2 linked regions of the Streptomyces venezuelae ATCC 10712 genome follow. The protein of the gene in region 1 interacts with the protein of each later gene in a pairwise test. Links are inferred from orthologs where the notes say so. Each region holds a gene or a part of one and is shown in the gene's direction. Other genes may lie near its edges.

The links. The genes of interacting proteins can lie anywhere in the genome.
Region 2: the proteins of rlmB (region 1) and DEJ43_RS22145 interact in binary tests that used the Escherichia coli proteins (3 or more experiments, as listed by UniProt). The link is inferred for Streptomyces venezuelae ATCC 10712 from one-to-one orthologs.

The regions. Positions count from the first base shown.
Region 1 is NZ_CP029197.1:4,309,534-4,313,607, forward strand. What follows is about bases 704-3,528. They hold rlmB (23S rRNA (guanosine(2251)-2'-O)-methyltransferase RlmB), read left to right. Parts: upstream 704-1,548; coding sequence 1,549-2,508; downstream 2,509-3,528. Other genes in these bases: cysS (cysteine--tRNA ligase), read left to right, coding at 704-1,472; DEJ43_RS19875 (DoxX family membrane protein), read left to right, coding at 2,691-3,528. In the rest of the region: more of cysS, read left to right, coding at 72-703; more of DEJ43_RS19875, read left to right, coding at 3,529-4,074. UniProt on the Escherichia coli protein: Specifically methylates the ribose of guanosine 2251 in 23S rRNA.
Region 2 is NZ_CP029197.1:4,760,198-4,763,964, forward strand. The notes cover bases 690-3,665. They hold DEJ43_RS22145 (bifunctional ADP-dependent NAD(P)H-hydrate dehydratase/NAD(P)H-hydrate epimerase), read left to right. Parts: upstream 690-1,442; coding sequence 1,443-2,888; downstream 2,889-3,665. Other genes in these bases: glmS (glutamine--fructose-6-phosphate transaminase (isomerizing)), read left to right, coding at 690-766; DEJ43_RS22140 (holo-ACP synthase), read left to right, coding at 785-1,153; DEJ43_RS22150 (L,D-transpeptidase family protein), read left to right, coding at 3,084-3,665. Also shown: more of glmS, read left to right, coding at 1-689; more of DEJ43_RS22150, read left to right, coding at 3,666-3,767. UniProt on the Escherichia coli protein: Bifunctional enzyme that catalyzes the epimerization of the S- and R-forms of NAD(P)HX and the dehydration of the S-form of NAD(P)HX at the expense of ADP, which is converted to AMP.

The DNA.
Region 1 (4,074 bases):
CCGGTGAAAAACGTCATCGGAGACGGCGAACAGGTATCGGGGCACTACCACCCGCCCACTACCCTGGAGTGGTGACTATTCGCCTGTACGACACCAGCGCCCGGCAGATCCGTGACTTCACCCCGCTCACGCCGGGCCACGTCTCGATCTACCTCTGTGGTGCCACCGTCCAGGCGGCCCCGCACATCGGCCACATCCGGTCGGGGCTGAACTTCGACATCATGCGCCGCTGGTTCGACTACCGCGGCTACGACGTCACGTTCATCCGCAACGTCACCGACATCGACGACAAGATCATCGCCAAGGGCGCGGACCAGGGCCGCCCCTGGTGGTCCATCGGCTACGAGAACGAGCGCGCGTTCAACTCGGGCTACGACGCCCTCGGTTGCCTGCCGCCCAGCTACGAGCCCCGCGCCACCGGGCACGTCCCGGAGATGATCGAGATGATGCGCGGCCTCATCGAGCGCGGTCACGCCTACGAGGCCGACGGCAGCGTCTACTTCGACGTGCGCTCCTTCCCGGGCTACCTGGAGCTGTCCAACCAGGACATCGACGACCTCCGCCAGCCCGCGGAGGACGGCATCACCGGCAAGCGCGACCCCCGCGACTTCGCCATGTGGAAGGCGACCAAGCCGGGCGAGCCCGACTGGGAGACCCCGTGGGGCCGCGGCCGTCCCGGCTGGCACCTGGAGTGCTCGGCGATGGCCCACAAGTACCTGGGCTCCGCCTTCGACATCCACGGCGGCGGCCTCGACCTGATCTTCCCGCACCACGAGAACGAGATCGCCCAGGCCAAGGCCTTCGGCGACGACTTCGCCTCGTACTGGGTGCACAACGCCTGGGTCACCATGGCCGGCGAGAAGATGTCGAAGTCGCTCGGCAACAGCGTGCTGGTCTCCGAGATGGTGAAGGCCTGGCGCCCCATCGTCCTCCGCTACTACCTGGGCACCCCGCACTACCGCTCGATGATCGAGTACAGCGAGGAGTCCCTGCGCGAGGCCGAGTCGGCGTTCGCCCGCATCGAGGGCTTCGTCCAGCGCGCCACCGAGAAGGCCGGCAAGGACGTCGCCCCCGCCGCCGAGGTGCCGCCGGCCTTCGCCGAGGCCATGGACGACGACCTGGGCGTGCCGCACGCGCTCGCGATCATCCACACCACCGTCCGCCAGGGCAACAGCGCCCTCGCCGCGGACGACAAGGACGAGGCCATCGCCCGCCTCGCCGAGGTCCGCGCCATGCTCGGCGTCCTCGGCCTGGACCCGCTCGACCCGCACTGGGCCGAGGAGACCGGTGGCGGCGAGGAGCTCCACGGCGCCGTCGACACCCTCGTACGGCTCGTGCTCGAGCAGCGCGAGTCGGCGCGCGAGCGCAAGGACTGGGCGACCGCGGACGCGATCCGCGACCAGTTGAACCAGTCCGGCCTGGCCATCGAGGACAGCCCCGACGGGCCCCGCTGGACGCTGGGCAACCGTTAGAAGACGTGCCGCTCGGGCCTCCGGGCGGCACACTTCACTTACAGACTTTGTACGTCAGCAGAGGAAACAGGTAGTCATGGCCGGGAACAGCCAGCGCAGGAACCGTCGCACGTCCAACAAGAAGGGTGCGACGGTCGGCAGCGGTGGCCAGCGGCGCAAGGGCCTCGAAGGCAAGGGCCCCACACCCAGGGCCGAGGACCGCAAGGGCCACAAGGCGTACCGCGTCTCCAACGCCATGGCGCGGCAGGCCGCCAAGCGCAAGCCCGTCGCCCGCCGGGGCGGCAAGGGCCAGTCCGAGATGGTCGTCGGCCGCAACCCGGTCTTCGAGGCGCTGCGCGACGGCGTGCCCGCCTCGACGCTGTACGTGCAGCAGTTCATCGACAACGACGAGCGCGTGCGCGAGGCCCTGAACCTCGCCACCGGCCGCGGCAACATCCACATCATGGAGGCGCCGCGCCCCGAGCTCGACCGGATGACGAACGGCCTGAACCACCAGGGCCTCGTCCTCCAGGTGCCGCCGTACGAGTACGCGCACCCCGAGGACCTCGTCACGGCCGCCTTCGACGACCACGACGACCCGCTGATCGTCGCCCTCGACGGCGTCACCGACCCGCGTAACCTCGGCGCCGTCGTCCGCTCCGTCTCCGCCTTCGGCGGCCACGGCGTCGTCGTCCCCGAGCGCCGTGCCGCCGGCATGACCGCCGGTGCCTGGAAGACCTCGGCCGGCACCGCCGCCCGTACCCCGGTCGCCCGCGCCACCAACCTGACGCGCTGCCTCGAGCAGTACCAGAAGGCCGGTGTCACGGTCGTCGGCCTCGCCGCCGACGGCGACCGCGAGGTCCACGAGCTGGAGGAGCTGGGCGGCCCGGTCGTCATCGTCGTCGGCTCCGAGGGCAAGGGCCTGTCCCGCCTGGTCGGCGAGACCTGCGACTTCCTCGTCCGCATCCCGATGCCGGGCGGCGCCGAGTCGCTCAACGCCGGTGTCGCCGCCGGCGTCGTGCTCTACGAGGCGGCCCGCCGCCGGATGGGCCGCTGACCCCGGCCCGCCACCGGCCGGCCGGCCGATGGCGGCCCACCGCGGGAGGGCCGGTCGCCGACCGGCCCGCCCCTCGGCGGGCTGACCCGAACGGGTCACCCCCGGCCATGGCGTGATCTTGACGGGTCTCGGACATTTCCCATCCGTCAAGGCAGTGTCCTAAACCCAGATCACTCGGTTAGATGAGTGTGGACACCAGAACGCCCCGGCCGGGGTTCGACGATCAGCCCGCGTTGAGCATGGTCAAGGTGGATTCCGATCCCGCCCAGGTGATCGTGAACCACGCCAGCTTCCGTGTGCGGCTCGCGCCGGCTCCGCAGCCCAAGCTCGGCGCCGGCGCCCGCACCGCAGCCCTGTCCGGCGCCGCGGCCGGGACGGGCGGCCCGCGCCGCCGCCCCGTCGTATGGACCGGAAAGTCCTCACCGGGCGCGACCGGCCTCCTCCAGGCCGTCCGCGAGTCCTCCGTCTCCACGCTCGACCCGGCCGTCGGCCCGGGCGGCCGCGGCGGCCACGCCGCGCTGGACACGGGCTCCACCCAGGCCATCCCGCGCATCGACGACACCATGCCGACCCCCGTGGTGACCGCCGACCCCGGGCCCCTGCTGCCGCCGATGCGCCGCGCCGAGGGCGCGTACGACACCGCGTACGAGGAGCTGTACGACCTCCGGCCCGAGACCGGCGGCGGACCCGGACCGTACCCGGACGAGACGACGGAGAGCCGGCCCGCGCAGCGCCACGGACAGGACAGCGTCCGGCACGCCTACTACCCCGGCCGCCGGATGAACCTCGGCGTCGTCCTCCTCCCGCTCCGCGTCTTCCTCGGCTTCATCTCCATCTACGCGGGCATGGGCAAGCTCTGCGACCCCGTCTACTTCGACGGCGGCGAGCGCGGCTCCATGGTGAAGTGGCTCAACTCCCTGCACCCCTGGGCCCTCGCCGAACCGCTCCGCGACTTCGCCCTCCAGCACCCCGTCGGCGCCGGACTCACCGTCGCCTTCCTCCAGGTCGTCGTCGGCGTCCTCACCGTCCTCGGCCTCTGGCAGCGTGCCGCCGCCGTCGTCGGCGCCCTGCTCTCCGCCGCGCTCCTGCTGACCGTCAGCTGGAAGACCGTCCCGGTCTACGACTCGGCCGACATCATCTACCTCGCCGCCTGGTCGCCGCTGATCATCGCCGGCGCCCCCGTCTACTCCCTCGACGGCCGGATCGCCGGAGAGGCCTGGCGCACCCTCGGCCCGCGCGCCGACCTGTGGCACCTGCGCCGCCGCGTGACCCGCCGCAGCACCCTGATCGCGGCCGTCGTCGTCGGCCTCACCCTCCTCGTCGGCTCCGTCCTCGGCGGCGCCGTCCGCTCCACCGAGATGATCACCGTCCCCGGCCCCAACGACGATCCGATCAACCACCTGCCCGGCCAGCCGCTCCCCACCGAGCCGAAGCGCCGCGCCCCCGCCGGAACCGCGTCCTCGGTGCCCGCGCCCGCCGCGACCAGCGAGGCCCCGGCCGAGCGCGAGAAGACGCGGGAGGCGACCCGGCCCGCCGAGAAGACCCGCGAGTCCACCCGGACCCGGG
Region 2 (3,767 bases), 450 kb from region 1 along the record:
GCTGCGGCACGCCCGTGAGCAGGGCGCCAAGGTGCTCGCCGTCTGCAACACGAACGGCTCGACGATCCCCCGCGAGTCCGACGCCGTGCTCTACACCCACGCCGGGCCCGAGGTCGCCGTCGCCTCCACCAAGGCCTTCCTCACACAGCTCGTCGCCTGCTACCTCCTCGCGCTCTACCTCGGGCAGGTGCGCGGCACCAAGTGGGGCGACGAGATCCACGCGGTCGTCCGCGAGCTCGCCAGGATCGGCGACGAGGTCGAGCGGGTCCTGGAGACCATGGAGCCGGTACGTGCCCTCGCCCGCTCCCTCGCCCACAAGGACACCGTCCTCTTCCTCGGCCGGCACGTCGGCTACCCGGTCGCCCTCGAAGGCGCGCTGAAGCTCAAGGAACTCGCGTACATGCACGCCGAGGGGTTCGCCGCGGGGGAGCTCAAGCACGGGCCGATCGCGCTCATCGAGGAGGACCTGCCGGTCGTCGTCGTGGTGCCCTCGCCCAAGGGCCGGTCCGTCCTCCACGACAAGATCGTCTCCAACATCCAGGAGATCCGGGCCCGCGGCGCCCGGACGATCGTGATCGCCGAGGAGGGCGACGAGGCCGTCGTCCCGTACGCCGACCACCTCGTCCGCATCCCGGCCACGCCCACGCTGCTCCAGCCGCTGGTCTCCACCGTGCCGCTCCAGGTCTTCGCCTGCGAGCTCGCCACCGCGCGGGGCAACGAGGTCGACCAGCCGCGCAACCTGGCCAAGTCCGTGACCGTGGAGTGAGTGTGCGAGGGTGAACAGATGATCATCGGGGTGGGGATCGACGTGGCCGAGATCGACCGGTTCGCCGCGTCGATCGAACGGACACCGGGGCTGCTGCAGCGCCTCTTCGTCGAACGCGAACTGCTGCTCCCCAGCGGCGAGCGCCGCGGGCCCGCCTCCCTCGCGGTGCGGTTCGCCGCGAAGGAGGCCCTCGCCAAGGCGCTCGGCGCGCCGGGCGGGCTGCACTGGACGGACGCCGAGGTGTACGTCGAGGGCACCGGCCAGCCACGGCTGCGGGTGCGCGGAACGGTGGCGGCCCGGGCGGCGGAGCTGGGCGTGAAGCACTGGCACGTGTCGCTGAGCCATGACGCGGGGGTGGCGTCCGCGGTGGTGATCGCGGAGGCGTAGCCCGGGGTGTACGGAGTGCCCGGGGTGTACGGGCCAGGGGCCCGGGATGTACGGACCAGGGCCCGGGGTGTACGGACCAGGGGCCCGGTCGTCGGATGACGGCCGGGCCCCTCGCCGTGTGCGTGCGGCTGCCGGGGCCGGGGGCGGGTTGCGTGTACCGCGCGCGGCCTGGGCCCTCGCCGTGTGCGTGCGGCTGCCGGGGCCGGGGCCGGGGGCGTCAACCCGCTCCGGTCGAGCAGGCCTTGGCGGCGGCGGGCGCGTGATCCGGGGCTGCGGCAGACTGCTGACCATGCGTACCGCTCACCGCGTGGAGACCGTCCGGGCCGCCGAAGCCGCCCTCATGACCCGACTGCCCGAAGGCGCGCTCATGCAGCGGGCCGCCGCCGGACTCGCCGCCGCCTGCTTCTCGCTCCTCGGCAAGGGACGGGTGTACGGGGCTCGGGTCGTCCTCCTCGTCGGCAGCGGCGACAACGGCGGCGACGCCCTCTACGCCGGCGCCCGGCTCGCCCGGCGCGGCGCCGGAGTCACCGCCGTCCTGCTCGGCGACCGCGCCCACGAGGGCGGGCTCGCGGCGCTGCGGGCCGCGGGGGGCCGGGTCGAAGCCGACGACCCCTTCGCGCCGCTCGCCACCGCCGACCTCGTCCTCGACGGCATCACCGGCATCGGCGGCCGCGGCGGGCTCCGGCCCGACGCCGTGCCCGTCGCCCGGGCCGCGCGCGGCTCCGACGCCGTCGTCGTCGCCGTCGACCTGCCCAGCGGCGTCGACGCGGACACCGGGGAGGTCACCGGGGAGGCGCTGCGGGCGGACGTCACGGTGACCTTCGGGACGTACAAGCCCGGGCTGCTCGTCGACCCCGCGCGCTCGTACGCGGGCGCGCTGCGGCTCGTCGACATCGGACTCGGCGACGAACTGCCGGGCGTGCCCGACCTGGAGGCGCTCCAGCACCAGGACGTGGCGCGGCTGCTGCCCGTGCCGGGCGCCGAGAGCGACAAGTACCGGCGCGGGGTCGTCGGCGTCGTCGCCGGCTCCGCCCGCTACCCGGGCGCCGCGGTGCTCGCCGTCGAGGGCGCGCTGCGGGGCGGCGCGGGGGCGGTGCGGTACGTCGGAGGCGCGGCCGACGCGGTGATCGCCGCGCACCCGGAGACCCTCGTCCACCCCGGGCCGCCGGACCGTGCCGGGCGGGTGCAGGCCTGGGTCGTCGGACCGGGGCTCGGCGACGAGCCGGGCGTCGCGGAGGTCCTCGCGTCGGACGTGCCGGTGCTGGTGGACGCGGACGGGCTGCGCGGCCTCGACCCCGCGCTCGTACGGGCCCGCAGCGCGCCGACCGTACTCACCCCGCACGCCGGGGAGGCGGCGGCGCTGCTCGACGCCACCCGCGAGGAGGTCGAGGCGGGACGACTCGCGGCGGTACGGGAACTGGCCGGGCGGTACGGGGCGACGGTCCTGCTCAAGGGCTCGACGACGCTGGTGTGCGGGGCGGGCGCGGCCGGGGCGGTGCGGGTGAACCCGACGGGGACGGGCTGGCTGGCGACGGCGGGCAGCGGCGACGTCCTGTCGGGCCTGGCCGGCTCGCTCCTGGCGGCGGGCCTCCGCCCGGTGGACGCGGCGTCGTGCGCGGCGTACCTGCACGGTCTTGCGGCCCGCCGGGCCTCGGAGGGCCGCGGCCCGGTGACGGCGGGGGAGGTGGCGGGGACGCTGGGGGAGGCGTGGCGGGACGTGCGGGCGGGGGAGTAGGGGCCGGGGCGGAGCCGGAGCCGGGGCCGGAGTCGGAGCCGGGGCCCGAGCCACCTCACGCCACCCCACCCCACGCCACCCCACCCCCCCATCCCCCCACTCGGCCGAACCCGCTCCCCCGGCCGCCTCTCTCGGCGCGCTCGCCGGGGCCGGTGGGGATTGGGTGGGTGGGTGATCAGATCGAGAAGTCGTGTCGTGTCGTTGTTCGTTCTGCCGGGGGTTCTCCTTGGGGTCCTGCTCGTGCCCGCCGTGGGGGGCCCGGCCGTGGCCGACGCTCCCGAGCCGGGGGACGTGCTCGTGCCCGGGGTCGTCGGGGGTGGGCGGGCCGAGTATCCGATGGATACGCCCGACCAGGTGCTGCCGCCCCTGCAGCCCGAGGGCGAGGTGCCCGTGCCCGTGCCCGAGGAGGACGTCGACGAGTTGGTCGAGTACATGCCCCGGAGCGCGGTCGCGGCCGCCTGCACCGCCAGCACCGGGACCCATCAGCGGCAGGTCGAGCGGCTGCTGAAGCTGCGGGTCGACGGGAAGCAGTCGGCCGCCGACTGCCGGGCCATCCGCGCCTTCCAGGTGAGGGAGAAGATCAAGCCCGCCAACGGCTACGCCGGGCCCGTCACCTGGGCCCGGGCCGAGCTGCTCGCCGCCCGGAAGGACCTCGACCCGAAGCGGCGCTGCCCGGTGAAGAAGTACGCCGTCGCCTGTGTCGACCTCGACCGGCAGTTGATGTGGGTGCGGAAGGGTTCGAAGGTGACCTTCCCCGTGGTGAACATCCGGAGCGGACGCCCCGGGTACGCCACCCGCACCGGATGGCACTCCATCTACTGGCGGCACAAGGACCACTGGTCCTCCATCTACAACACCCCCATGCCGTACTCCCAGTTC